DNA from 3 places in the Streptomyces sp. NPDC090106 genome. Region 2 is predicted to be linked to each of the others. Evidence: riboswitches for the same ligand, from Rfam matches in the RefSeq annotation. Region 2 holds a riboswitch; each other region holds the start of a gene.
The links. A riboswitch is a leader RNA that binds a small molecule or an ion and turns the genes downstream of it on or off. The one in region 2 is predicted to bind thiamine pyrophosphate.

Region 1 (9,494 bases), on a different contig from region 2:
CTCCGTCCAACGCGCGATGCGCCTCCTGGAGTGCGTCGCCGAGCACGAGAACGGCGCCCCCGCCAAGCAGTTGGCCCGTGAGACCGGGCTGGCCCTCCCCACGGCGTACCACCTGCTGCGCACCCTCGTGCACGAGGGCTATCTGCGCCGGGACAAGGGCCTGTTCTTCCTGGGCGAGGCGGCGGAACGGCTGAGCAGCAGCAGCGCGAAGCAGAAACGTCGCAGCACGGTCGCGGAGACCCTGGCCCACTGGCGGGACGCGATCGGGGCCCCCGTGTACTACGCGATGTACCGGGACGGCGAGATCGAGGTCGTCTGTGTCGCGGACACCCCGGGCAACCGGGCGGTCGAGGAGTGGGCCGACTTCCGTGAGACGGCACACGCGCACGCCATCGGCCAGTGCCTGCTCTCCCAGTTGGGCGAGGACGCGCGCCGCGACCACCTCGACCGGTACCCCGTGCGGACGGTCACCCCGTACACCGTGCGTGACAATGACGCGCTGTTGCGGCGGCTGGGCCGGGCCCGGCGGATGGAGCCGCTCTTCGAGCAACAGGAGTACGCCCTCGGCACGGTGTGCGCGGCGATCCCCATCACGGTGGGTCCCACCGCCGCGACGATGGCCATTTCTCTCCCCTTCCATCAGGCCGACCGTCTGGTGGAGGCCACGCGCCGTCTGCAGGACGAGGTGGGGCGGCTGCTGGGGTCGTTGGCGATCTCTATCAGTATCTGAAAACTCACTCCTTGTGATCTACCGTGTACGTTCAGCAAGATTCGTGCAGTGTCAAAGGGTTCATTCCCGGCCAGTCGACGGCAGATGACGGGGTAGGCGATGCGCGAGTCCGTACAGGCAGAGGTCATGATGAGCTTCCTCGTCTCCGAGGAGCTCTCCTTCCGCATTCCGGTGGAACTGCGGTACGAGACCTGTGATCCCTATGCCGTGCGGCTGACGTTCCATCTGCCCGGAGACGCGCCCGTGACCTGGGCGTTCGGGCGGGAACTGCTGATCGACGGAGTGGGGCGGCCGTGCGGCGAGGGGGATGTGCGGATCTCCCCGGCCGAGGCGGACACGCTCGGTGAGGTGCTGATCCGGCTTCAGGTCGGCGGCGACCAGGCGCTGTTCCGTTCCTCGGCGGCGCCGCTCATCGCGTTCCTCGACCGCACCGACAAGCTGGTGCCGCTGGGCCAGGAGGGTGCGCTCGCCGACTTCGACGACCGCCTGGAGGAGGCGCTGGACCGGATCCTGGCGGAGGAACAGAGCGCGGGCTGAACCGAGAGGCCTTGGCGAGGGGGGAAGGCTTCACAGCGGCGCGTGGGGCGTCGCAGGAACGCTTCTCCTCGGAGCGGCAGAGGCGGCAGCAGCGGCAGAGACGGCATGAGCGGCGGAGGAGGCAGGGGCGCAACGGCCCCCGCCACCCACCGCTCCCGTGCCTACTCGGGCCACCGCTCCTGTGCCGGCTCGGTCCGGGGTTCCGGCGCCGCCTCCGGCCGCTGATCCGGTCGCCGCTCCGGTGGCTCACGAGGTCGCTTCGCGGCACCGCCCGCGGTCACCGCTCCGTGGTACGGCCCCCTGTCACCGCTTCCGGCGTCGTCCCCTGCCTCCGCGTGCCGGTGTCGACGGGGCGCCCGCCAGGGCCGGTTCGCCGCCGCCCGGTACGGGGGCCGGGCCCGGGCGGTCGGCGGCGACCACCAGGGCGGCCAGCGCCGTGGTGACCGGCACCGAGGCGACCAGGCCGATCGAGCCCACCAGCGTGCGCACGATCTCCTCGGCGACCAGCTCGCTGTTGGCGACCGTCCCGACGCTGCTCTGCGCGATCGAGAAGAGCAGCAGCAGCGGCAGGGCGGCGCCCGCGTAGGCGAGGACGAGGGTGTTGACCACGGACGCGATGTGGTCGCGGCCGATACGGATGCCCGCGCGGTACAGATCGCGCCAGCCCATCGAGGGGTTCGCCTCGTGCAGCTCCCAGACCGCCGAGGTCTGGGTGACGGTCACGTCGTCGAGGACACCGAGCGAGCCGATGATGACGCCGGCGAGCAGCAGACCGCTCATGTCGATCGACGGGTACAGGCCGTGGATCAGACCGGTGTTGTCGTCGGTGTTGCCGGTGAGGGCCGCCCAGCCGATGAACAGCGAGCCGAGGACACCGATCAGCAGCAGCGAGATCAGGGTGCCGAGGACCGCCACCGAGGTCCGTGCGGACAGGCCGTGGCACAGATACAGCGCGATCAGCATGATCGCGCTGGACCCGATGACCGCCACGACCAGCGGGTTCGAGCCCTGGAGGATCGCGGGGAGGATGAAGAAGTTCAGGATCATGAAGCTGATCGCGAGCGCGATCAGCGCCATCACGCCTCGCAGTCGCCCGACGACCACGACGGCGAGCGCGAAGATGCCGGCCAGCAGCGCCATGGGGAAGCGCCGGTTGACGTCGGTGACGGAGTACTGGAGATCCTTCGGGGCCGAGGGCTCGTAGGCGACCACGACCTTCTCGCCCTCGTGCAACTGCCGGGTCTGGTCCGGCTGCACGATCTCGGTGAACGTACGGCCCTTGTCGTGGCCGGTGTCGACGCGGATCGTGGCCTTCTTGCAGTCGCCGTCGGCCTCCTGCTGGGCGGAGGAGCCCTCCGCGGTGGACGTGTCGCCGGTCGGGGTCCCGCCCGAGGCGTTCACGGACTTGCAGCTCACCGAGACGACCTTGGTGACCGTCGCCTGCTGTGTCTGCCGGTCGAAGCCGACGCCGGTGCGCTCGTGCGCCGGGGCGCCCCCGGGCCACAGGACGACGAGCCCGGCCACCACGGCGACGCCGAACGGGATCAGGATCGCGGCGATGACCTTGCGCAGATGCTTGGAGACGGGCGCCGCGGGGCCATGGCTGTGCCTGTGCCCGTGCCCGTGACCGCCGCCACCGCCTGTTCCTCCGCCCCCGCCTCCGCCCCCGCCACCGTTCCCGCCGGAGCCTCCGGGCCCATGCCCGGGCCCGTGCCCAGACGCCTGCCCGTGCCCATGCCCCTGCCCATGTCCGTGCCCGTGGTCCTGTCCGCCGCCGTTGGGGTGGCCGTGCGAGGGCCCATGGGGCGGCTCATGAGGTGGGTACGGAGGCTGCGGTGTCGTGGTCACCGCCCGATCATCGCAAGAACGCCAGGGGCCCCCTGTTCACCGCGCCCGAATTGACGCTAGCGTGGGGCCACCTTTGTACACGCGGGAGCTCGGAGCACCGGGCTGAGAGGGCGCTGACCTCCGTCCCAGCGATGTTTCACGTGGAACGTCGTCACCTGTGAGTGACGTTCCCCACGAAACGTCGGCGGACGGAAAACGCTGCGTCGACCGCCGAACCTGTTACCGGGTAATGCCGGCGTAGGGAGTAGGTCTCATGACCATCAAGGACGCACGCACGCCTGCCTCCAGCCAGGACGAACAGCCCGTCGAGGGCCAGAACGCCACGGAGGCCGGGAAGTCCATCGGCTGGCACAAGGCGTACGTCGAGGGCTCGCGCCCCGACCTTCGGGTGCCGGTCCGTCAGGTGCATCTCACCAACGGGCAGTCGGTCACCCTGTACGACACATCGGGCCCGTACACCGATCCGCTCGCGGAGACGGACGTCCGCCGGGGGCTGGCGCCGCTGCGGGAAAACTGGATCATCGCCCGCGGTGACACCGAGGAGTACGCGGGCCGTCCCGTCCGCCCCGAGGACGACGGCATCAAGCACACCTCGCCGCGCGGCGGGAATCTGCGCAACCTGGACGCGGTCTTTCCGGGCCGGCCACGGGTGCCGCGCCGTAGCCGTGACGGCGGTGCGGTCACGCAGCTCGCGTACGCGCGCCGGGGCGAGATCACGCCGGAGATGGAGTACGTGGCCGTCCGGGAGAACGTGGCCCCCGAAGTGGTCCGCGAGGAGATCGCGGCGGGCCGCGCGGTGCTGCCGGCGAACGTCAACCACCCGGAGATCGAGCCGATGATCATCGGCAAGCGGTTCCTGGTGAAGGTCAACGCCAACATCGGCAACTCCGCGGTCACCTCGTCCATCGAGGAGGAGGTGGAGAAGATGACCTGGGCCACCCGCTGGGGCGCCGACACGGTCATGGACCTCTCCACCGGTCGCAACATCCACACCACCCGTGAGTGGGTGCTGCGCAACTCCCCCGTCCCCATCGGCACGGTGCCGCTCTATCAGGCGCTGGAGAAGGTCGACGGCCGTGCCGAGGAGCTGACCTGGGAGATCTACAAGGACACGGTCATCGAGCAGGCCGAGCAGGGCGTGGACTACATGACCGTCCACGCGGGCGTGCGGCTGCCGTACGTCCCGCTGACCGCCAACCGCAAGACGGGCATCGTCTCGCGCGGCGGCTCGATCATGGCCGCGTGGTGTCTGGCGCACCACAAGGAGAGCTTCCTCTACGAGAACTTCGAGGAACTGTGCGAGATCCTCGCCGCGTACGACGTGACCTACTCGCTCGGTGACGGCCTGCGGCCCGGGTCCATCGCGGACGCCAACGACGAGGCGCAGTTCGCCGAGTTGAGGACGCTCGGGGAGCTGAACACGATCGCCAAGAGCTTCCACGTACAGACCATGATCGAGGGCCCCGGGCATGTCCCGATGCACAAGATCAAGGAGAATATCGACCTTCAGCAGGAGATCTGCGAGGAGGCCCCCTTCTACACGCTCGGCCCGCTCACCACGGACATCGCGCCCGCCTACGACCACATCACCTCGGGTATCGGCGCCGCGATGATCGCCTGGTGGGGGACGGCGATGCTCTGCTACGTCACGCCCAAGGAGCACCTGGGCCTGCCCAACCGTGACGACGTGAAGACCGGCGTCATCACCTACAAGATCGCGGCTCACGCGGCGGACCTCGCCAAGGGCCACCCCGGCGCCCAGGAGTGGGACGACGCACTGTCGGACGCCCGCTTCGAGTTCCGCTGGGAGGACCAGTTCAACCTGGCCCTCGACCCGGACACGGCACGCGAGTTCCACGACGAGACCCTCCCGGCGGAACCGGCCAAGACAGCGCACTTCTGCTCCATGTGCGGACCGAAGTTCTGCTCGATGAAGATCTCCCAGGACATCCGCCGCCGCCATGGCGGAAGTCAGGCGGAGGTCGAGGAGGGCATGGCGCAGAAGTCGAAGGAGTTCGCGGCGGCGGGGAACCGGGTGTATCTCCCGATCGCGGACTGAGCCGCCCGTACGGCCACCGCTCCCTGGATCCCGACGCCGGGGAGCGGCGCCGGTGCGGTCGCTGTTCTGGTGGGGCGCTCCTCGCCGGACGGCCCGCCCCGGACGTGCCGGGGCGCGACGGTTCCCACGGCGTCGCGCTGGTCACGCGTGAGCCGACCGGCGTGCGCTCCCCCGGGCGGTTCGCCCCGCAGGGCTTCGTGGTGGGGAGCGCAGGCCGGGGTTATTCCGGCTGGTGCTCCGGGCCACCGAAGTCCGGGCTGGTGTAGTCCGGGCTGCTGAAACTCGGGCGGGGGCCCGCGGGACCGTCGTCGGGGCTGGTGAACCCCGGGCGGTCGTAGCCGAGATGGGGCATACGGCTGGGCGCGGGCGGTGCCGGGCGGTGCAGGGCCGCCGCCGTGCCCGGGTCGGCGAGCGCCTCCCGCAGGAACGGCAGGACGCCCCGGACGAGCAGGGCTTCCCGCCAGGCTTCCCTGGCCCGGGCGACCTCCCCGTTGAGCTCGGCGTTCACGCTCGTGTCGAGCGAGGGCCGGTTGCGCAGGGCCGTCAGCAGCAGCCCCACCGCGGCGACGAGGATCGCGACCGCGGCCATCGCTCCGAACACCCATCCCGTGGTCAGCATCGTCTTCGCGAACGTCTGTTCGGGGTCGAGCATTCTGAGGATGTATCCGACGAGCAGGAAGATCGCCGCGGCGGTTCCGGCGAGGACGGGAGCCAGCACCGCGACGACGGCCACGGCGCCCGCGCCGGCCGTCTCGGTGACCTCTCCCATGGTGGCCGCGAGCCCCACCGTGCTGGAGCCGGACTCCGTGGAGCCGGACTCCCGCACGGTCGTCGGGGTGGACGGCGCCGGATGGCGCAGTTCCTCGCGGACCTTCACGTAGTGCTGGTATTCCGTGGCGGCTGCCGCCGTGATCAGCGCGGTGGCGTTGAGCGCCATGGTGCGCAGCTGTTCCGGGTTGAGACGCTGGCCTATCGCGGCCAGTTCCGGGCGGTGTGGGGCGGAGCGCAGCGCCTCATCGAGGATCCGCTCGTACTCCTGGCGGTCCTCGCTCAGCAGGTGCTGCGGAACGCTGTTCATGTGCATCCCCCGATGCTCCGTAGGGCTTGGGGCTCGCATGGCGACGAGCCGTCGGGCAGAAACGGAGGGGAGCCTGCTACGGATAAGCCGATGGTAGAGCGGCGACGGCACGCGGTGACAGGGGGTTTCCAGAAATTGGGCCCTGGCCGGCGTCCTTCCCGCCGGGTCCGTTCCTGGGCCATGCCTGCCCTGGAGGCGTTCAGATATCCAGCGGAAGTTCCTGGACCAGCAGCTTTCCGGCCATGGTCACTCCGCCGTCCATCGCGATGGCCAGCCCTTCCGCGTACACGTGCGGTCCCTCGACCACGGGCGGGGAGTTGTCCTCGCCGTCCTCGGAGCCGACCTCGCCCAGCAGATAGGGAATCGGGCTGTGACCGTGAACGATCCGGGTGCCGCCGTACGTATCGAGCAGGGAGCGGACGGCGTCGGCGCCGCCCTCGTCGCGGAAGGAGAAGCGCTTGGTGAACTTCCGGAACAGATCCCACACCTCGTCCGCGTCATTGCGCGTGATCGTCTCGCGGACGGTGTCGTTGACCGCCTCGATCGAGTCGCCGTAGTCGAGGTAGGCGGTGGTGTCGGAGTGGACGAGGAGATGTCCGTCGACCGACTCCATGGCGTCCAGACGGGCCATCCACTGGAGGTGGTGGTCCTGAAGGCGGTCCATGTCGGTCTTCTGGCCGCCGTTGAGCAGCCAGGCCGCCTGGAAGGTGGCGGTGCCCGCGCCGGAGTTGACCGGGGTGTCGCCGAACCGCTTGGCGCCGATGAGCAGCAGCTCGTGGTTGCCCATGAGCGCCTTGCAGTAGCCGCCGGCCGCGGCGGCCTCGGCGGACAGCCGCATCACGAGGTCGATGACGCCGATGCCGTCCGGGCCGCGGTCGGTGAAGTCGCCGAGGAACCACAGCCGGGCGGTGCCCGCGCACCAGTTGCCCGCGGAGTCGATCAGCCCCTTCTCCCGCAGGGCCGCGACCAGTTCGTCGAGGTAGCCGTGGACGTCGCCGACGACGTACAGCGCGCCCGGTCCGTCCACGGGCTGCGGCTGCGCCACGACGGCCGGATCCACACTCACCTGGAGGGTGTCCCCGCGGTTGATGACCGGCAGATCGCGCTCGGTCGGCGTGTAGCCCTCGGGCACCTCATGAGCCGGTACGACGTCGCCGGGATGTGTGCTGTGGCCGTACGGGCCGGTCTCATGGACGTACGCCGGTACCCGGAAGTCGGGCAACGTCGCCGTCCGTTCCGTCTCGGGTCCCTGACCGGCCCCCTGAGTCATCAGACCCCTCCACCATCGCGCCGCATCTGCACCGCTTGGGACTGCCTGGTCGCAGCGGCCCGCGGTGTCGTGGGCCCATCATAGGAATGCGGATCGCGCCGTGTGATGACCCAGGGGTGGTGAATCGGCGCAAGAGACCGGTCCACCGCGGCTTTCGCCCCGATTGGGCAGGGGTTCGCCCCCCGGCTGACAGCCCCGCCTCACAGCTCCGCCTCAGCTGACGCCCCGCGTCACTCCTCTTCCCGGGACCGCGTCACTCCTCGTCCGGCGACCCGGGTCACTTCTCTTCGGGCGACCGCGGCGGACTCACGGTCGTGCGCGGTGTGCGCCGCTGGGACGAGGTGCGCACGATCAGCTCCGTCGGTATCACCTGCTCGACGGGCTGGTTCGCGTCGACCCCCTCGATCGCGTCGATCAGCAGCTGCACCACGGCCGTCCCGATGCGCCGCGGCTTCAGCGAGAGCGTGGTGATGGGCGGCTCGGTGCTGGCGTAGACGGTGGACTCGCTGCAGCAGACCAGAAGCAGGTCGTCCGGTACGCGCAGTCCGTAGCGGCGGGCGGCGGCGAGCAGGTCGGTGCCGTTGGGGTCGAAGAGGCCGTAGACGGCGTCGGGCCGGTCGGGCCGGGCCAGCAGCCGGTCGGCGGCGACGGCGCCCGCGCACGGGTCGTGCGCCGGGTAGGCCTCGTAGACGGGGTCCTGGCCGACCCGCTCGCACCAGTGCAGATACGCGGTGGTCGACAGATGGGTGTACGTGTCGGTCGAGGTGCCGGTCAGCAGCCCGATCCGGCGGGCGCCGGCGTCGGCGAGATGGTCCAGGATGCCGAGCACGGCGGCCTCGTGGTCGTTGTCGACCCAGGCGGTGACCGGGAGTTCACCGGCCGGGCGGCCGTCGGAGACCACCGGTAAACCCTGCCGGACCAGCTCGCTGACCACGGGGTCCTGGTCGGAGGGGTCGATGACGACCGTGCCGTCGAGGGCGACGTTCGACCACACGTCGTGGCGCGAGGTCGCGGGCAGGATCACCAGCGCGTAGCCGCGGGCGAGCGCGGCGGAGGTGGCGGCTCTGGCCATCTCGGCGAAGTACGCGAACTCGGTGAAGGTGAAAGGTTCATCCCCGTACGTGGTCACGGTCAGGCCGATGAGGCCCGACTTGCCGGTACGGAGGGTTCGGGCGGCTGCCGAAGGGCGGTATCCGAGCCGGTCGGCGACCTCGCGGACATGGCGCCGGGTGGCGTCCGGGAGCCGGCCTTTGCCGTTGAGGGCATCGGAGACGGTCGTGATGGAGACTCCGGCGGCGGCGGCAACGTCTCTGATGCCCGCCCGACCCGGCCGGCTGCCTCGACGTGAGGTTTCCGCGCGGCTCACCTGGTGCTTCCCTGCTGCTGTCATGGCGAGCCGATAGTAGGGCTCATGCGGTGGGGTAGGGCGGACGCATATGCACGCGTTGACAGGCACGTTTCTGCATGGTCATAAACAGTCAATACCCTTTGAATTAAAGGGACTTGAACGATCCAATGGCACTACGTGACTTGTCGACGCGCATGGGCCTGCCAAGTTCTCGATGTTTCGAAGAGGTCTCAACTCACCTTCACGGGTGATGCGCGCCACGGCGCGAGCCACCGGCGCATAGATATATGTGACCGCGCCCCTCGATTCGTGCGTGTTCATGGCGTGATGCCGGTGATGCCCATGGGGCTTGTGAGGTTTGCGCTCACCGGTTCGCACGGGCGTCCAATCCTCATAAGGTGAGAAGTATTGGCGGCCGGCCGTCATGGGCCGGTGATCATGAGGAGGTTGCGGTGAGCGAGACGAGCCCCAGGCTGCGCGCCGAGCTGGAGGGTATTCCCACCTACAAGCCGGGCAAGCCCGCCGCGGCCGACGGCCCCGTCGCCTACAAGCTGTCCTCCAACGAGAACCCCTATCCGCCGCTGCCGGGCGTGATGGAGAGCGTCACGGCCGCCGCCTCGTCCT
Region 2 (9,494 bases):
CCCTGAGGCTGGAGCCGCACGGCGACATGGGTGCCCTTGAAGGTGCGGGCGGTGACGGTGCACGGCAGCCCCGTGTCCGCGAGCCGTACGCCCGCGGGCCGGACGAGCAGGCCCCGCACGCCCTCCGGGGCCCCTGCGGGGACCGGGAGCCTCCCCCAGGGGGTGTCGGCGCTCCCGCCCGCGACGGTGGCCTCGACGACGTTCTCGAAGCCGAGGAACCGCGCGACGAACTCGTCGGCGGGCCGCTGCCAGACCTCAAGAGGCGTACCGGACTGGGCGATCCGCCCGTCCCGCATGACGACGACCCGGTCGGCGAGCGCGAAGGCCTCGCCCTGGTCGTGCGTGACGGCGAGCACCGTGGTGCCCAGCTTGCCGAACAGTTCGCGGAGTTCGACGACCAGGCGTTCGCGCAGCGAACGGTCGAGCTGTCCGAGGGGCTCGTCGAGCATGAGCAGGCGCGGCCGGGGCGCGAGCGCCCGCGCGAGCGCCACCCGCTGCTGTTCACCACCGGAGAGGGAGGCGACGGCCCGCCCGGCCGCCCCCGGCAGCCCCACCAGCTCCAGCAACTCGCGCACCCGGCCGCCCTGTTCCGCCCTGGCCACCCCGTGCATGCGCAGCCCGAAGGCGACGTTCCCGCCGACGTCCCGCTGCGGGAAGAGCTGATGGTCCTGGAACATCAGGCCGATCTCCCGCCGGTGCGCGGGCACCCGCGCCTGGTCCCGCCCGTCGAGCAGCACCCGCCCCTCGTCGAGATGCTGAAGTCCGGCGACCGCCCGCAGCAGCGTCGACTTCCCGCTGCCGCTGGGCCCGAGCACGCACACGATCCCGTGCTCCTCGACCCCGAGGTCCACCGCGTCCAGGACGGCCCGGCCGCCGAACCGTACGGTCGCGCGCTCCAGCTTCAGCAGCGACATCAGAACTCACCCGTCCGATCGGTCCGCAGCCGCTCCAGCACCAGCAGGGCCGCCGCGCACACCACCATCAGAATCGTCGAAAGAGCCATGGCCTGGCCGTAGTTGAGGTCCCCGGCCCGGCCCAGCAGCCGGGCCACGGCGACCGGCAGCGTCGGGTTGTCGGGCCGCGCGATGAACACCGTCGCCCCGAACTCGCCCAGCGACACCGCGAAGGCGAACCCGGCCGCGATCAGCAACGCCCGCCGCACCAGCGGCAGATCGACCTCCCGCCACACCCGCCAGGGCGAGGCGCCGAGCACGGCGGTGGCCTCCCGCAGCCGCCGGTCCACGGCCCGCAGCACCGGCAGCATGGTCCGCACCACGAACGGCACCCCCACCAGCGCCTGCGCGAGCGGCACCAGGATCCAGCTGGCCCGCAGATCCAGCGGCGGCTCGTCCAGCGCGATCAGGAACCCGAACCCGACGGTCACCGCCGACACCCCGAGCGGCAGCATCAGCAGCGCGTCGAAGCCCCGCACGAACCGTCCCGCGTCCCGCCGGGTCAGCGCGGCGGCGGCGAGCCCGCCGACGACGACCGCGATGACGGTGGCGACGACGGCGTACTCCAGCGAGTTGCCGATCGCCTCGATGGGCGGCACGAGGAAGACACCCCCGTCGGACTCGGTGAGCGCCCGGTAGTAGCCGAAGTCGGGCGTGTCCAGCGACCGTTGCACGAGCACGGCCAGGGGCAGCACCAGCAGCACGGCGATCGTGACGAGGACGCCGCCCAGCAGCGCCCACTGCCGGGCCCCGCGCGGGCGCCGCGATGTCACCTCGGGCGAGACGAGCCGCAGCGCGCTCTCCCGCCGCCGTACGGTCCAGGCGTGCAGGGCGAGGATCGCGCCGACGGCGGCGAACTGGACGATCGTGAGAACAGCGGCCGTGGCGAGGTCGAAGATCTCCGAGGTCTGCCGGTAGATCTCCACCTCCAGAGTGGAGAAGGCCGGTCCGCCGAGGATCTGCACGACACCGAAGGAGGTGAAGGTGAACAGGAAGACCATGAGGGCCGCGGCGGCCACGGCGGGCGCCAGCGCGGGCAGGGTGACCCGCCGCCAGGCCCGCCACGGCGAGGCGCCCAGCATCCGCGCGGCCTCCTCCTGCCGTGGGTCGAGCTGCGCCCAGAGTCCGCCGACGGTCCGGACGACGACGGCGTAGTTGAAGAAGACGTGCGCGAGCAGGATCGCCCACACGGTCGTGTCCAGCCGCAGCCCCCACAGTGCGTCGAGGAGCCCGCCCCGCCCGACCAGCGCCAGGAACGCCGTACCGACGACGACGGTCGGCAGCACGAAGGGGACGGTGACGATCGCCCGCAGGACCTGTTTGCCGGGGAATTCGTAGCGGGCGAACACATAGGCGCCCGGCAGGGCGACCGCGAGCGTGAGCGCGGTGGAGGCGAGCGCCTGCCAGGTGGTGAACCACAGCACGTGCCGGATGTCGGACTGCCCGAGGACCTCGGCGATCCGCCCGAACCGCCAGACCCCGTCGGCCTTCAGCCCGCGCGCGAGGATCGCGGCGACGGGATAGGCGAAGAAGACGCCGAAGAACGCGACGGGCAGGGCCATCAGCCCGAGCCGCGCCGCGTTCCCCTTCCACCGCGGGGTCGCGCGGGGCGCGCGGGGGGCTACTTCAGTACGAGCGACGTCCACGACTTGACCCAGTCGTCACGGTTGCCGGCGATCTTCGCCGGTTCCATGGTCTCGGGGTCCTCGGCCTGCGGACCGTACTGAGTGAACTCCTCGGGTACGGCCGCGCCCTGGACCACCGGGTAGACGAACATGTTGAGCGGCATGTCCTCCTGGAACGTCCTGCTCACCAGGAAGTCCAGCAGCGCCTTGCCGCCCGCGCTGTTCTCCGCGTTGCTCAGCAGGCCCGCGTACTCGACCTGGCGGAAGCAGGTGCCGGTCGCGACGCCGGTGGGGGCGGTGCTGGGCCGGGGGTCGGCGTAGATGACCTCGGCGGGCGGCGAGGAGGCGTAGGAGACGACGAGCGGCCGGTCGGCCTTGGCCTTCTTCCCGCCGGCCGACCCGGAGAACTCCTCGTTGTACGCCTGCTCCCAGCCGTCGACGACCTTCACGCCGTTGGCCTTGAGCTTCGTCCAGTACGCCTGCCAGCCGTCGTCTCCGTACTTCGCGGCGGTGCCGAGCAGGAACCCGAGCCCCGGGGAGGACGTGGAGGCGTTCTCCGTGACGAGGAGGTCCTTGTACGCGGGCTTGATCAGGTCGTCGAAGGACGTCGGAGGCGCCAGGTCGTGCTCGCTGAAGTACGCCTTGTCGTAGTTGACGCAGATGTCGCCGGCGTCGATGGGGGTGACGCGGTGCCGGTCGCCGTCGACGCGGTACTCCGCCTCGATGGTGTCGGCGCCCTTCACCTCGTACGACTGGAAGAGGCCGTTGTCGAGCGCCCGGGACAGCAGGGTGTTGTCGACGCCGAAGAAGACGTCGCCCTGCGGGTTGTCCTTGGTGAGGATCGCCTTGTTGACGGCCTGCCCGGCGTCGCCGTCCTCCAGGACCCTGACCTTGTAGCCGGACTTCTTCTCGAAGGCGGCGAGGACGTCCTTGGAGACGGCCCAGGAGTCATGGCTGACGAGGGTGACGGTCTTGGAGCCGGAGCCTGCGGAGTCCGACGCCCCGGACCCGCACGCGGACAGCGAGACGAGACCGAGGCCGACGAGGACAGCCCAATACTTCTTGGTGTTCACGGTGATGACCGAACTTCCTACCCAGAATGACCTGGGCGAGGTTCAGAGGGTCTGCGGCCTGGTGCCGCACTCTCAGCGCTGGAGCGCTCCCCTGTCGGATATGAAAATGTCGTACTACAACGGTGTGCGAGCCCAGGTTACCGCTCGGTGGCCGCGAGCTGACCGCAGGCCCCGTCGATCTCCTGCCCCCGGGTGTCCCGGACGGTCACCGGCACCCCGTGGGCCGCGATGGCCTCGACGAACGCCTTCTCGTCCTCGGGCCGCGAGGCGGTCCACTTGGAACCCGGGGTCGGGTTCAGCGGGATGAGGTTGACGTGCACGGGCTTGCCGCGCAGGAGCCGTCCGAGACGGTCGCCGCGCCAGGCCTGGTCGTTGATGTCCCGGATGAGCGCGTACTCGATGGACAGCCGCCGGCCGCTCTTCGCCACGTACTCGAAGCCCGCGTCGAGGACCTCGCGGACCTTCCAGCGCGTGTTGACGGGGACGAGGGTGTCGCGCAGCTCGTCGTCCGGCGCGTGCAGGGAGATCGCCAGGCGGCACTTGAAGCCCTCGTCGGCGAACCGGTGGATGGCGGGCACGAGCCCGACCGTCGACACGGTGATGCCGCGCTGCGAGAGCCCGAGGCCGTCGGGGTTGGGGTCGGTGAGCGCGCGGATCGACTGCGCGACCCGCTTGTAGTTGGCGAGGGGCTCGCCCATGCCCATGAAGACGATGTTCGACAGCCGGGCCGGCCCGCCCGGCACCTCGCCGTCGCGCAGCGCCCGCATCCCGTCGACGATCTGATGCACGATCTCGGCGGTGGACAGGTTCCGGTCCAGCCCGGCCTGCCCGGTCGCGCAGAACGGGCAGTTCATTCCGCAGCCGGCCTGCGAGCTGATGCACATGGTGACCCGGTCCGGGTACCGCATCAGCACCGACTCGACGAGCGTCCCGTCGAACAGCCGCCACAGCGTCTTGCGCGTGGTCCCCTGGTCCGTCGACAGATGCCGCACGACGGTCATCAGCTCCGGAAGCAGCGCCTCCTGGAGCCTGGGACGGGCCGCGGCGGGAATGTCCGTCCACTCCGCGGGGTCGTGCGCGTACCGCGCGAAGTAGTGCTGGGACAGCTGCTTCGCACGAAACGGCTTCTCCCCGATCTCCGCGACCGCCTCCTTGCGCTCGGCGGGCGTGAGATCGGCGAGATGCCGCGGCGGCTTCTTGGCTCCGCGCGGCGCTACGAAAGTAAGTTCTCCGGGCTTAGGCATGGCTGTACCAGTGTCGCAGATCGCCGGAGGTGCCCCGTTCGGCTCAGAACAGGCCGAGGATCACCACGACGGCGTTGCTGCCGTAGGACTTCGTCCGGTGCCAGAGACCGCAGTACCGGCGGGGCCTGCGGCGGCCGTCCTGGCTGAGGAGAGCGTCGCACCAGCCGCACGGCAGATCGCCGCTGTAGGTGCCGTCGTCCTCCAGACGCGCCCGCGCCATGTGCTCCCCCTACGGCTTCCGCCACTCCCACACGTGCACGACGACCGCGCTGTCGCCCGTCTCCTCCGTCGAGAAGGCCCCGTCGGGCAGGTCCGGCACCTCCACGTCGACCGTGTGCAGCCGGTAGTGGGAGGGCAGGCCCGGGTAGGACGGCGAGACCTCGTGCTTCTCCCGGGTCGAGACGCTCGCCGCGTCCACCGCGGTTGCCTCGCGTCCCAGCTCCTCGCGCACGCAGCGCGCGGCGGTCTCGGCCACCGTCTCGCCGGGTTTCCTCTTCTCGGAGGGCGGCGCGGCACGCGTCCGCTCGCTCCCGTCGCGCAGCACCTGCCGGACCTCGGTGAGCCACAGCCCGCCGCGCCGCACCCGCAGGGACACGACCTCGACCCGCCGCACCGGCCCGTCCAGCAGCGTCGACTCCCCCGCCCGGACCTCCGCCAGCAGATCCGACACGGACTTCACGCCCCGGGCGCCCCACCCGTCACACCCGACGCCCTGCCCCCGCAGCCACGCCGTCAGCCCCGCCTCGTCACCCCACACACGCCTCACCCCTCCCGCGCCGATCGTACGCACGGAAGGGGTGAGCCGGAGAGAACAGAAAACCAGGCCCTCAGCCACTGCCCACGAACAGCACCAGCAGCAACCACACCACCGGCGCCGTCGGGAGCAGGGAGTCCAGGCGGTCCATGCCGTATCCATGTGCCGCTAACGCGGCGCGGCGCCATGGCCCCCTGCCCCCACCCGACAAACGACTCACCCCTCCCGCGCCAGCACCGCGCACAGAAGGGGTGAACCGAGAAGAACAGAACCAGAACCAGAACCTCAGCCACTGCCCACGAACAGCACCAGCAGCAACCACACCACCGGCGCCGTCGGAAGCAGGGAGTCCAGGCGGTCCATGATGCCGCCGTGGCCCGGGAGCAGGGTGCCCATGTCCTTGATGCCGAGGTCACGCTTGATCATCGACTCGCCGAGATCGCCCAGCGTGGCGCTCGCGGCGACGGCGAGGCCGAGCAGGAGGCCCATCCACCAGGTGCCGTCGTCGATGAGGAACTGCATGCACAGGGCGCCCGCGACCATGGCGAAGGACACCGCGCCGAGCAGGCCCTCGCGGGTCTTGCCGGGGCTGATGCGCGGGGCGAGCTTGTGCTTGCCGAAGCGCCAGCCGACGGCGTACGCCCCGGTGTCGCTGACGACCGTGAGGAGCAGGAACGTGACGACGCGCTGCGGGCCGTCCTCGGCCGTCAGCATCATCGACACGAACGTGGCGAGGAACGGGACGTAGAACGCCGCGAAGACACCCGCCGTGACGTCCTTGAGGTACCCCTCGGGCGGTTCCGTCATCCGCCAGACGAGCACCGCCAGCGCGGTGAGCGCCATGGCGAGCCAGGCCCCCTCGGCGCCGCGGACGTAGCCGGCGACCACCATGGCGGCACCGCCGACCGCGAGCGGCACCAGCGGCGCCTTGATCCCCTTGCGTTCGGAGAGCCGGGACGTCAGCTCCCACAACCCGACGACGACCGCGACCGCGACCACACCGACGAAGACGGCCTTGACGACGAACAGCGACGCGATGATGACCGCACCGAGCCCGACGCCGACTCCTATGGCCGCACCCAGATCACGCCCCGCGCTCTTCTTCTGCGGCGCGGGAGCCGGCTGCGAGGGGTCGGGCATGGGCTCCGGATTCTGCTGCACCGTCCCTGAGGTCGGCGTCTGCGGGCTCTCGTCGCGGAACAAGGGGCCACTCAGCCGAGCGGCCCCCCGGTCGTCATCCTGGTCCCCGCCATACGCGGGTACGTCGGGCACGATGGGCATGGGGCGAGTCTGCTGCGCCTTGGGCGCATCGTACGCGGGACCCGCCGGGGCAGCCCCCTGGACAGGCCCCTGGTCGGTCGGCCCCCAGTACCCGGCGTGAGGCGACGCCCCCCAGGAAGAGTCGTTCATCAGACTTCGAGAAGCTCCGCTTCCTTGTGCTTCAGGAGCTCGTCCACCTGGGCGACGTACTTGTGCGTCGCGTCGTCGAGCTCCTTCTCCGCACGGCGGCCCTCGTCCTCGCCGACCTCGCCGTCCTTGACGAGCTTGTCGATCGCGTCCTTGGCCTTGCGGCGGACCGAGCGGATGGACACACGCGAGTCCTCCGCCTTGCCCTTGGCGACCTTGATGTAGTCGCGGCGGCGCTCCTCCGTCAGCTCGGGGAACACCACTCGGATGATGTTGCCGTCGTTGCTGGGGTTGACGCCCAGGTCGGAGTCTCGGATCGCCTGCTCGATGTTGCGCAGCGCGGTCTTGTCGAACGGGGTCACGACGGCCATGCGCGGCTCCGGCACGGAGAACGAGGCCAGCTGGTTGATCGGCGTCGGCGCACCGTAGTAGTCGGCGACGATCTTGTTGAACATCGCCGGGTGCGCACGGCCCGTGCGGATCGCGGCGAAGTCCTCCTTGGCGACCACGACGGCCTTCTCCATCTTCTCCTCGGCTTCGAGGAGGGTCTCTTCGATCACCACTTGCTCCTGCGTGTCTTGAGTAGGCCCGGCTGCGGTTCCTTGACGGTGGCGGCGGCCGGCTGCGTCGCGTCTTCTTCCTGCACGGTTCCCGACCGGCAGGACATTGTCCATCCCCCGGTCAGGGTCATCGGCACGAGCCGTTGTCCCGGTCCCGGCCGATGTCGTCAGCCCTGGCTGACTTGGTCACCCACAAGCGTGCCGATCTTCTCACCCTTGACGGCGCGCGCGATATTGCCCTCCGCCAGAAGCTCGAAGACGAGGATCGGGAGCTTGTTGTCGCGGCACAGGGTGATCGCGGTGGCGTCGGCGACCTTGAGGTCGCGGGTGATGACCTCGCCGTAGCCGAGCGAGTCGAACTTGACCGCGTCGGGGTTGCGCTTGGGGTCGGAGTCGTAGACCCCGTCCACGCCGTTCTTGCCCATCAGCAGCGCCTCGGCGTCGATCTCCAGGGCGCGCTGGGCGGCGGTGGTGTCGGTGGAGAAGTACGGCATGCCCATACCGGCGCCGAAGATGACCACGCGGCCCTTCTCCAGGTGGCGCACGGCACGCAGCGGGATGTACGGCTCGGCGACCTGGCCCATGGTGATGGCGGTCTGCACGCGGCTGTCGATGCCCTCCTTCTCCAGGAAGTCCTGGAGGGCGAGGCAGTTCATCACGGTGCCGAGCATGCCCATGTAGTCGGAGCGGGCGCGGTCCATGCCGCGCTGCTGGAGCTCCGCGCCGCGGAAGAAGTTGCCGCCGCCGATGACGACCGCGATCTCCGCGCCGTCACGGACCACGGCCGCGATCTCCCGGGCGATCTTGTGCACCACGTCCGGGTCCACACCCAGGCCCCCACCGCCGGAGAAGGCCTCTCCGGACAGCTTCAGCAGAAACCGGCCGCGTACTTTGCCGTCGTCGCTCTTGGTGGCCTTGGTGGTCATCGGATTCTCCTCATGGTGCACATGCAAGAAGGCCATTGCCGGTGGGAACTGGTTCGTGTCCCATGCGCGGCAATGGCCTCCTCGTCAGATCTGCTGTCGTCCGCCACGCGCGTGCGTGGCGGCGTACCGGACGACTGCGGTCGACCCTATCGGCCTCGCGCGTCGATCGCGGTACGGACTCAGATGCCGACCTTGATGCGCGTGAAGCGCTTCAGGGTGACACCGGCCTCGTCCAGGACCTTCTGGACGGACTTCTTGTTGTCCAGCGCGTACGGCTGGCCGAGCAGCGTGGCGTCCTTGAAGAAGCCGTTGAGGCGACCCTCGACGATCTTCGGCAGGGCGGCCTCGGGCTTGCCCTCGGCGCGGGTGGTCTCCTCGGCGACGCGGCGCTCGGACTCGACGACGTCGGCCGGCACGTCCTCCTTGGCCAGGTACTTCGGCGCGAAGGCGGCGATGTGCTGGGCGATGCCCTTGGCCAGGTCGGCGTCGGCCTTGTCCAGCTCGACCAGGACACCGATCTGCGGGGGCAGGTCGGGCATGGTGCGGTGCATGTAGGAGAAGACGAAACCGTCGGCGAACTGCGCGAAGCGGTCCAGGACGATCTTCTCGCCGAGGTTGGCGTTGGCCTCGTCCACGAACGCCTGGACGGTCTTGCCGGCCTCGATCTCGGAGGCGAGCAGGGCGGCGATGTCGGCCGGGGAGGTCGCGGCGACGTGCTCGGCGATCTGCTGGGCGACGGCCTGGAACTTCTCGCCCTTGGCGACGAAGTCCGTCTCGCACTTCAGCTCGACCAGGACACCGGAGGTGTTGTCGTCGGCGATGAGGGAGACCACGGCGCCGTTCTCGGCGGAGCGGCCCTCGCGCTTGGCGACGCCCTTCTGGCCCTTGATGCGCAGGGCCTCTACGGCCTTGTCGACATCGCCCTCGGCCTCGTCCAGGGCCTTCTTGCAGT
Region 3 (9,494 bases), on a different contig from region 2:
ACCTTCACGGCGGCCCGCAGGCCGAGGCCCGCCCTCAGGACCCCGCGCAGGGTGAGCGAATAGCCGAAGAAGAAGGCGAGGACGATCGCGAGGACCGTCGTCGGGACGTTGCCCCAGCCCAGCGCGGTGCCGATGACCATGCCGAGCACCTCGCCGATGGCGCAGCCGGTGAGGCAGTGCAGGGTGGCCTGGACGGCCGTGCTCCAGCCGCTGTCCGGCGAGTGCACGTGCCCGTGGTCGGGTCCGGGCTGGTGCGTGTGTCCGTGCTCGTGTGTCATGGCGGCCCCCAATGCCGGGTGACGGTTCCTGCTCCAGACAGGAACCGTATACCCCCCTGGGGTATTCCCCGTGTCAGTCGTCGCGCAGCTTCTTGAGTCGTTCCACGTCCGCCGCGTGCCCTTCCTTCCCGCCCGGCGTCTCGATGACCAGCGGGACGCCCTCGGTGGCGGGGTGGGTCATCAGGGCCCGGAACGGGTCCTCGCCGATATGGCCGGCGCCGATGTTCTCGTGCCGGTCCTTGTGGGCGCCGACGACGTCCTTGGAGTCGTTGGCGTGGATCAGCTTCAGCCGGCCCTCGCCGACGGTGTCCACCAGCAGGTCCAGCGTCTGGTGCATCCCGGCCGGGCCGGTCAGGTCGTGCCCGGCGGCGAAGATGTGACAGGTGTCCAGGCAGATCCCGAGCTTCGGATGGGAGTCCAGCGCCTCGAAGTACGGCCCGAAGTCCCAGGTGCGCGAGCAGAGCGAGGAGCCCTGGCCCGCCGTGGACTCCAGGAGCAGGAACGGGTCGTCGTCATGGGTCAGCTCGTCCAGCAGCGGCAGCAGACGCGCACGCACCTGCGCCAGGGCCACCGACCGCTCCCGGCCGCCGGTCGCGCTGCCGGTGTGCACGACCACGCCGAGCGCCCCGATCTCCCGGCCGCGCCGCAGGGAGTGCCGCAGCGACTCGACCGACTTCTCCACGGTCGCCTCGGTGTGGGAGCCGAAGTTGATCAGATACGGGGCGTGCACGTACGCCGGGATCGATTCCTCGGCGCAGGCCGCGCGGAATTCCTCGTCCTGGCGCGGGTTCCCGGTCGGGGTGGCCCAGCCGCGCGGGTTGGCGACGAAGACCTGGACGGTCTCGGCCTTCAGTTCACGGGCGTAGGCCAGGCCCACGGAGTTCAGGCCGCCGGCCACGGGCACATGGCCGCCGACGGGGTTGCGCAGTCGCTCGCTGGTCACCCGCAAAGGGTGTCATGGCCCCGGACCCGCCCCGTCGGCGGATCCGGGCCGGTGGGTCCGGGCGCCGGCGGGTCCGGGTCGGCGGATCCGTCAGCGGATCCGGATCGTGATCGTCGATCCCTTGGGCGCGGTGTCCCCGCCGTCCACGGACTGGCCCTTGACGGTGTCGCCGAAGAGCCCGAGGAGGCCGCGGTCCTCGTCGACCTGGAACCCGGCGGCCTCCAGCTCGGCCTTGGCGTCGTCGACCTTGTCGCCGACCACGTCCGGGACCTCGACCATCTCGGGTCCCTTGGAGACCGTCAGCGTGACCGTGTCGCCCTCGGCGACCTCGCCGCCGCCCTCCGGGGACTGCGTGGCGACCTGGCCCGCCTCGAACTCGGAGTTGACCCGCCCGGTGGCGACCTTGACCTTGAGCCCCGACTCGGCGAGCTCCGCCTTGGCGTCCTCCAGGCTCGCCCCCGTCACGTCCGGGACCTCGACCGGGCTGCCCTTGCTGACGACCAGGGCGACGGCCGCACCGGAACGCAGCGTGGTGCCCGCCTCGGGGTCGGTGCGGATCACGAAGCCCTTGATGACGTCGTCGCTGAACTCCCGGGTCACCATGCCCGGTTCCAGCCCGTCGCTCTTGAGCCGGGCGCGCGCCTTGTCCAGGCGGTAGCCGTTGAGGTCGGTCAGCTTCACCGTCTCGGGGCCGTCGGAGACGGTCAGTGTCACCGAGTCGTTGTTCCGTATCCGGGTGCCCACCGTCGGGTCGGAGTTGATGACCCGGCCCCGCTTCACGGTGTCGCTGTAGGCGTGCTCGACGTCGCCGACGTCGAGACCCGCCTCCTTCAGCCGGTCCTCGGCCTGCGCCTCGGTCTTCCCGATCAGCGCCGGGACCTTGGTGAACTGGCCGGAGTTGATGTACCAGACCCCGGCGCCCACGCCCAGGATCAGCAGCAGCGCCACGACGACCGCGAGCGGCCCGCGCGGCGAGGGACCCGAACGGCGCCGGCGCGGCGGGGGCGGCGGGCTCGCCAAACGGCTCGTGCGATGGACCCCCTCCTCCGGCTCGTCCTCGTTGACCGGCAGCAGACGCGGGACCGTGAGCGAGCGCGGGATCACGCTGGTGCGGTCCTCGGCGGTGCTGTGCTGCGCCGACAGGGCCTGCGGCGGCACCGCGTCCAGCTGGTCCCCGCTGAGCCCGGCGCGCGCCTCGCGGGCCAGCGCCAGCAGCGCCACCGCGTCGTAGGGGCGGACGTCCGGGGTGCGGGCCGTGGCCGCCGCGACCAGCTCGTCCAGCGCGAAGGCCAGCCCCGGCACGATCGCCGAGGGCGGCGGGACGTCCTCGTGCAGATGCTTGTAGAGCACCACGGCGGGGGAGTCGCCGTCGTGCGGCTTCTCGCCGGTCAGCATCTCGTACAGCACGACACCGCACGCGTACACGTCGACGCGGGTGTCGGTGGTGCCGTTCTCGATCTGCTCGGGGGCGAGGTAGGCGACCGTGCCGAGGACGGCGCCGGTGGTGCTCGTCACCGTGTCGACCGAGCGGACCAGGCCGAAGTCGGCGACCTTGACCCGGCCGTCGTCCCCTATCAGCACGTTCTCCGGCTTCATGTCGCGGTGCACGAACCCGGCCCGGTGCGCGGCGCCGAGCGCGGCCAGCACCGGTTCCAGGATGTCGAGCGCGGCCCGCGGCTGGAGCGCGCCGCGGTCCCGCAGCACGTCCCGCAGGGTGCAGCCGGCGACGTACTCCATCGCCAGATAGACGTACGACCCGTCCGTGCCCTGGTCGAAGACCTGCACCACGTTGGGGTGGGCGAGCCGGGCGACGGACTTGGCCTCGCGGATGAACCGGTCCACGAACGAGGCGTCGGCCGCGAGGCCCGGGTGCATCACCTTCAGCGCGAGCACGCGGTCGAGGCGGGTGTCCACGGCCCGGTAGACCGTGGCCATCCCGCCGACCGCGATCCGCGCCTCCACGCGATAGCGGCCGTCGAGCACCTGCCCGACCAATGGGTCCTGAAGGGTCGTATCCACGCAGGTGAGTGTACGAGCCGACACTGACAGCCCATCCGGTTCGGCCGAGATAAGGGCTCAGTTGCAGCCGACCTGTGACGGACGTCGCAAAGTCGCGGACATCGGTCGAACATACGTTCAGAAAGCCGGGCGTTCCGGATCCGGCCGGGCCCGCTCGTCGTGCGGATCCAGCCGGGCCCGCCCCTCGTGCGGCGAGGACGCCCGCGCGAAGTGCCGCCGCGGGATGCGCCCCGCCCGGTGTGCCAGCCGGCCCGCCTCCACCGCGTGCCGCATCGCGTGCGCCATCAGCTCCGGCTCCTGCGCCCGGGTCACCGCCGAGGCGAGCATCACCCCGGCGCAGCCCAGCTCCATCGCCAGCGCCGCGTCCGAGGCGGTCCCCGCGCCCGCGTCCAGGATCACCGGCACGCGCGCGTGCCCGACGATCAGCTCGAAGTTGTGCGGGTTGCGGATGCCCAGCCCGGAGCCGATGGGGGAGCCCAGCGGCATGATCGCCGCACAGCCCACGTCCTCCAGCTTCCGGGCCAGCACCGGGTCGTCGTTGGTGTACGGCAGCACCGTGAAGCCGTCGTCGACCAGGGTCTCGGCGGCGTCCAGCAGCTCGATCGGGTCGGGCAGCAGGGTCCGCTCGTCGGCGATGACCTCCAGCTTCACCACGTCCGTGCCGAGCGCCTCCCGCGCGAGACGGGCGGTCAGCACGGCCTCACCGGCGGTGAAGCAGCCCGCGGTGTTGGGCAGCACCCGGATGCCGAGCCGGGTCAGCACCGAGAGCACCGAGCCGTGCACGGACGGGTCGACGCGGCGCATCGCGACCGTCGTCAGCTCCGTGCCCGAGGCGATCAGGGCCCGCTCCAGCACGTCCAGGCTGGGCGCGCCGCCGGTGCCCATGATCAGCCGGGACGAGAACGCCGTACCGCCGAGGACGAAGGGATCGTCGGCCATGGGTCAGCCTCCTTGGACTGCGGTGAGGATCTCGACGCGGTCGCCGTCGGACAGCGGGGTCGAGGGCCACTGGGCGCGCGGGACGACGGTCTCGTTGAGGGCGGCGGCCACCCCGGAGGGCGCCGGGGCGAGGGAGCGCACGACGCTGTCCAGGGCCGTGCCGGGCGCGACGTCGCGCGGGCGTCCGTTGACGGAGATGTTCACGCGGGCGCCTCCGTGAGGCTCGCCGAGAACCGCCGCGGGGTGAACGGGCGCGCCTCGTCGGTCAGTTCACCGGTGACCAGGGCGTGCGCCAGCGTGTCGCCGGTGACGGGCGCGAGCAGCACGCCGTTGCGGTGGTGGCCGGTGGCCAGGAGCAGTCCCGGCAGCTCGGTCGGGCCGAGCAGGGGAGCGTTGTCGGGGGAGCCCGGTCGCAGCCCCGCGCGGGTCTCGGTCAGCGGCAGCTCCGTGATCCCCGGGACCAGTTCGTGCGCGTCGCGCAGCAGCTCGTAGACGCCGCCCGCGGTCACCGTCGTGTCCCAGCCGAGCTCCTCGCTGGTCGCGCCGACGACCAGCTCGCCGTTCTCGCGGGGCACCAGATAGACCTGGCCGCCGCGCACCACGGCCCGCACGGTGCGGCTCAGGAACGGCGCGTACCGCGCGGGCACCGTCAGCCGCAGCACCTGGCCCTTCACGGGGCGCACGGGCGGCACGACGGCACCGGGGACGCCGGCCAGCCGCCCGCTGAGGCTGCCCCCGGCCAGCACGACCTGGTGCGCGGCCAGCCGCGTGCCGTCCGCGGTGGTGACCCCGGCGGCCCGGTCCCGGACGACGTCCAGCCGCTCGGCCCAGGTGCGGTGGAAGACCACGCGCGCGTGCTCGCACGCGGCCAGCAGCGCCGCCGTGAGCCGCCGCGGGTCGATCTGGTGGTCGCCGTCCACCCGCAGCCCGCCGCGCACCCCGGGCGCGAGCATCGGCTCCAGGCGCCGGCACTCGCGCCCCGACAGCCACTCGGAGTCGAGCCCCGAGTCCCGTTGCAGGGCGTGCAGCTCCCGCAGATGGGCGCGGTCGTCCGCGTCCAGGGCGACCGCGAGCGTGCCGCACCGCCGGTAGCCCAGGTCGTGCCCGGTCAGGTCGGTCAGCTCGGCCGCGAACCGCGGGTAGCGGCGCGCCGAGGCCAGGTTCAGGCCGAGCAGGGTCTGCTCGCCGTAGTGCAGTTCGGTGACGGCGGCCAGCATCCCGGCGGCCACCCGGGCGGCCCCGCCGCCCGGCTCGGGGTCCACGACGGCCGTGGCGAGACCGCGCTGCGCGGCCCGCCAGGCCGTCACGAGCCCGATGATCCCGCCCCCGACGACGAGGACGTCTGACGTACGTGAGGACATGGGCGTCCAGCCCCTCCCTTCGCCGGCATGACCCGGATCAGGTTCGTACGGTCGGAGGCCGCCAGCCTCCCTCTCAGCCCGGTGCGTCCGGGCTCCCGCGAGTGCTCTACGTTGGCCACCCTAGCCCGTGGTTTCGCGCCTTCGTAAGGAGCCCTCCGTCATGCCCCGCTCGCTGGACGGCCTCGTCCTCGCCCCCGTCGCCGACCAGGCCCCAGGTCAGGTGGGGACCCGCACCCGGTTCACGTACCACGAGAAGGACGGCGAGATCTGGGCCGAGTACGAGGGCGGCGACGTGGTGCGCGGGCATCTGGTCGGCACCCGTCAGGGCGACCGGCTCGACTTCCGGTACGTGCAGCTCAAGACCGACGGGACGACCTCCTCCGGCCACTGCGTGTCCCTCGTGGTGGAGCTCGCCGACGGCAGGCTGCGGCTGGAGGAGAGCTGGGAGTGGGAGTCGCAGCGGGGCAGCGGGACCAGCGTTGTGGAGCAGGTCACGGTGCACGGCCGCTGACTGACAAATTGTCAGGTGTCTATGGTGATCCGGTGAGCGAGCAGACGACGAGGTCGCAGCGGCACGTGGTGGTGGTCGGCGCGGGCATGGCCGGCGTCCAGACCGCCGTGGCCCTGCGCGAACAGGGGTTCACCGGCACGATCACCCTGATCGGCGCGGAACCCCATCAGCCCTACGACCGGCCGCCCCTGTCCAAGGCCGTCCTCCTCGGCAAGGCCGAGGGGTCCGCCTTCGACATCGACTTCGAGGCGCTCGGCATCGGACTCCGGCTCGGCGTCGAGGTGCTCGGCGTCCGCCCGGACGCCCGCGAACTGGACACCTCCGAGGGGGTGTTCCCGTACGACGTGCTGGTCCTCGCCACCGGTGCCGAACCGGTCCGGCTGCCCGGCACGGAGGGCGTGCCCGGCGTCCACCTGCTGCGCACCCTGGACGACGCCGAACGGCTGCGCCCCGTGCTCGCCCGGCAGCACGACATCGTGGTCGTCGGCGCGGGCTGGATCGGCGCCGAGTTCGCCACCGCCGCGCGCGAGGCGGGCTGCGCGGTCACCGTCGTGGAGGCCGCCGACCGGCCGCTCGCCGGGGCCCTGCCCGCCGAGGTCGCCGCGCCGATGACGTCCTGGTACGCCGACGCGGGCGCCACCCTGCGCACCCACGCGCGCGTGGAGCGCGTCGTGCCCGGCGAGGTCCTCCTCGCCGACGGCACCCGGCTGCCGGCCGGCGCCGTCGTCGTCGGCATCGGGGCCCGCCCCGCGACCGCGTGGCTGACCGGCTCGGGCATCGCGCTCGGCGCCCACGGCGAGGTCGTCGCCGACGACGGCCTGCGCACCTCGGTCCCCGACGTCTACGCCGTCGGCGACTGCGCCTCCTTCCCCTCGGGCCGGTACGGCGAGCGGCTCCTGGTCCACCACTGGGACAACGCGCTCCAGGGCCCGCGCACGGTCGCCGCCAACATCGTCGGCGAGACGCCCCAGGTCTACGACCCGGTCCCGTACTTCTGGTCCGAGCAGTTCGGCCGCTTCGTCCAGTACGCCGGCCACCACACCCCCGGCGACACGGTCCTGTGGCGCGGCGACCCCTCCGGCCCCGCCTGGACCGTCTGCTGGCTGCGCGAGGGACGGCTCGTCGCCCTCCTCGCGGTCGGCCGGCCCCGCGACCTGGCCCAGGGACGGCGCCTGATCGAGGCGGGCACGTCCCTGGACGCGGAACTCCTCACGGACCCGGCCAAGCCCCTGAAGACCGCCGTGGCCTAACGGGAAACCGCAGGTGGAGGGGGTCCGGCTTCCGGCTGTCAGTCCTAGATGGCACGCTTGATGCCGTGACCGAGATTGACGCAAAGACCGATGCTCTCGTCCCCGCCTGGCTCACCCTCCCCGACATCGCCGAGATCTTCGACGTCGAGGTGACGCGCGTGCGCCAGCTGGTCAAGGACGGCCAGCTCATCGCCGTGCGCCGGGGTGAGAACCGCGCGCTGCACGTCCCCGCCGCCTTCATCGACGGGGTCGAGCAGAAGGTCGTCAAGGGCCTCGTCGGGACCCTGACGCTCCTGCGGGACGACGGCTTCACGGACGAAGAGATGCTGGAGTGGCTCTTCACTCCCGACGACAGCCTGCCGGGCACGCCCGCCCAGGCCCTGAGCGAGAACCGCGGCACGGAGGTGAAGCGCCGCGCCCAGGCGCTCGCCGTCTGACCCGGCCGAGCCGACACGCACGACCGCCCGCGCGTCAGGAGCGACGGGCGGCCCCGCGGCAGTGACCCGCGGCCGTGCGGAACACGGCCGCGGCTGCCCGCACCGCGGGTCGTAGGGTGGGCTGGCTCGTACGCCACCGACCCCGGGGGATCTCATGACCGACAGCGCCCGCGCCCGCCTCGCCGACGCCCGCGTCTACCTCTGCACGGACGCCCGCCGGCGTCAGGGCGACCTCCCCGAGTTCCTGGACGCCGTCCTGGCGGGCGGGGTCGACATCGTGCAGCTGCGCGACAAGGGCATGGAGGCGGCCGAGGAGCTGGAGCACCTCGCGGTGTTCGCCGACGCCTGCGCCCGGCACGGCAAGCTCCTCGCCGTCAACGACCGCGCGGACGTCGCCCACGCCGCCGGGGCCGCCGTGCTCCACCTCGGCCAGGGCGACCTGCCCGTCCCCGCCGCGCGGGCGATCCTCGGCGACGGCGTCCTCGTGGGCCGCTCCACGCACGCGGAGACGGAAGCCGCGGCGGCGGCCGTCCAGGACGGCGTCGACTACTTCTGTACCGGCCCCTGCTGGCCCACCCCCACCAAGCCCGGCCGCCACGCCCCCGGCCTCGGTCTGGTCCGGTACACCGCCGCCCTCGGCACCGACCGCCCCTGGTTCGCCATCGGCGGCATCGACCTCGGCAACCTCGACGAGGTCCTCGACGCGGGCGCCCGCCGGGTCGTCGTCGTCCGGGCCATCACGGAGGCGGCCGACCCGGGCGCGGCGGCGGCGGAGTTCGCGAAGCGGGTGCGGGGCATGTGACCCGCGCGTGAACCGCCCAGGACCGGGCGGGCCGGCTCCCTGCGGCCTCCGCGCCGCCTCCGTGCCGCCTCCGCGCGGTCTCCATTGGTCCGTCCGGGTGTCCGAGGGGTGGACAACAAGTCGACAAAACGGGCAAATTTCAGTGATCCGGTTGGGGGACCGACGCCCCCTGGCTAACCTGCCGGTATGGCCCTCGGCACCGCATCCACCAGGTCGGATCACGCCCGCACCGTGCGCGACATGCTCGCGACCGGCAAGACGACGTATTCGTTCGAGTTCTACGCCCCGAAAACCCCCAAGGGCGAACGGAACCTGTGGAACGCGCTGCGCCGGGTCGAGGCCGTCGCCCCCGACTTCGTCTCCGTCACCTACGGCGCCGGCGGCTCCACCCGCGCGGGCACGGTCAAGGCGACCGAGGCGATCGCCTCCGACACCACGCTCACGCCCATCGCGCACCTCACCGCCGTCGACCACTCGGTGGCCGACCTGCGCAACATCATCGGCCAGTACGCCGACGCCGGGATCCGCAACATGCTCGCGCTGCGCGGCGACCCGCCCGGCGACCCGATGGGCGACTGGGTGCCGCACCCCCAGGGGCTGACGTACGCCGCCGAGCTGGTTGAACTCATCAAGAATTCCGGGGACTTCTGCGTCGGCGTCGCGGCCTTCCCCGCGATGCATCCGCGCAGCGCCGCGTGGGACGCCGACGTACGCCACTTCGTCGACAAGTGCCGGGCCGGCGCCGACTACGCGATCACCCAGATGTTCTTCCAACCCGAGGACTACCTGCGGCTTCGCGACAAGGTCGCCGCCGCCGGGTGCGCGACGCCGATCATCCCGGAGATCATGCCGATCGGCAGCGTGAGGACGCTGGAACGCATCCCGTCCCTCACCAACGCCGCCTTCCCGGACGCCCTGAAAGAGCGGATCCTCACAGCGAAAGACGATCCGGCC

Region 1: another riboswitch for thiamine pyrophosphate. It lies ahead of thiC (phosphomethylpyrimidine synthase ThiC); the one in region 2 lies ahead of ACIPSE_RS09560 (thiamine ABC transporter substrate binding subunit).
Region 3: another riboswitch for thiamine pyrophosphate. It lies ahead of thiO (glycine oxidase ThiO); the one in region 2 lies ahead of ACIPSE_RS09560 (thiamine ABC transporter substrate binding subunit).

Annotation. Positions count from the first base shown of each region.
Region 1 covers NZ_JBIVDS010000004.1:533,599-543,092, forward strand. The annotation lists gene ACIPSE_RS16200 (IclR family transcriptional regulator) at 1-730, shown strand, start outside; gene ACIPSE_RS16205 (SsgA family sporulation/cell division regulator) at 830-1,267, shown strand; gene ACIPSE_RS16210 (YibE/F family protein) at 1,571-3,115, opposite strand; TPP riboswitch at 3,187-3,376, shown strand; gene thiC (phosphomethylpyrimidine synthase ThiC) at 3,369-5,174, shown strand; gene ACIPSE_RS16220 (hypothetical protein) at 5,395-6,258, opposite strand; gene ACIPSE_RS16225 (metallophosphoesterase) at 6,452-7,522, opposite strand; gene ACIPSE_RS16230 (LacI family DNA-binding transcriptional regulator) at 7,800-8,912, opposite strand; gene hisC (histidinol-phosphate transaminase) at 9,323-9,494, shown strand, end outside.
Region 2 covers NZ_JBIVDS010000002.1:876,757-886,250, reverse strand. The annotation lists gene ACIPSE_RS09570 (ABC transporter ATP-binding protein) at 1-914, opposite strand, end outside; gene ACIPSE_RS09565 (ABC transporter permease) at 914-2,515, opposite strand; gene ACIPSE_RS09560 (thiamine ABC transporter substrate binding subunit) at 2,575-3,651, opposite strand; TPP riboswitch at 3,648-3,754, opposite strand; gene rlmN (23S rRNA (adenine(2503)-C(2))-methyltransferase RlmN) at 3,789-4,895, opposite strand; gene ACIPSE_RS09550 (hypothetical protein) at 4,939-5,115, opposite strand; gene ACIPSE_RS09545 (NUDIX domain-containing protein) at 5,125-5,574, opposite strand; gene ACIPSE_RS09540 (phosphatidate cytidylyltransferase) at 5,935-6,930, opposite strand; gene frr (ribosome recycling factor) at 7,059-7,616, opposite strand; gene pyrH (UMP kinase) at 7,784-8,542, opposite strand; gene tsf (translation elongation factor Ts) at 8,722-9,494, opposite strand, start outside.
Region 3 covers NZ_JBIVDS010000005.1:276,512-286,005, forward strand. The annotation lists gene ACIPSE_RS18285 (DUF4396 domain-containing protein) at 1-278, opposite strand, end outside; gene ACIPSE_RS18290 (deoxyribonuclease IV) at 352-1,221, opposite strand; gene pknB (Stk1 family PASTA domain-containing Ser/Thr kinase) at 1,312-3,240, opposite strand; gene ACIPSE_RS18300 (thiazole synthase) at 3,358-4,179, opposite strand; gene thiS (sulfur carrier protein ThiS) at 4,183-4,383, opposite strand; gene thiO (glycine oxidase ThiO) at 4,380-5,540, opposite strand; TPP riboswitch at 5,538-5,649, opposite strand; gene ACIPSE_RS18315 (hypothetical protein) at 5,701-6,051, shown strand; gene ACIPSE_RS18320 (NAD(P)/FAD-dependent oxidoreductase) at 6,084-7,301, shown strand; gene ACIPSE_RS18325 (Rv2175c family DNA-binding protein) at 7,367-7,738, shown strand; gene thiE (thiamine phosphate synthase) at 7,893-8,540, shown strand; gene metF (methylenetetrahydrofolate reductase [NAD(P)H]) at 8,727-9,494, shown strand, end outside.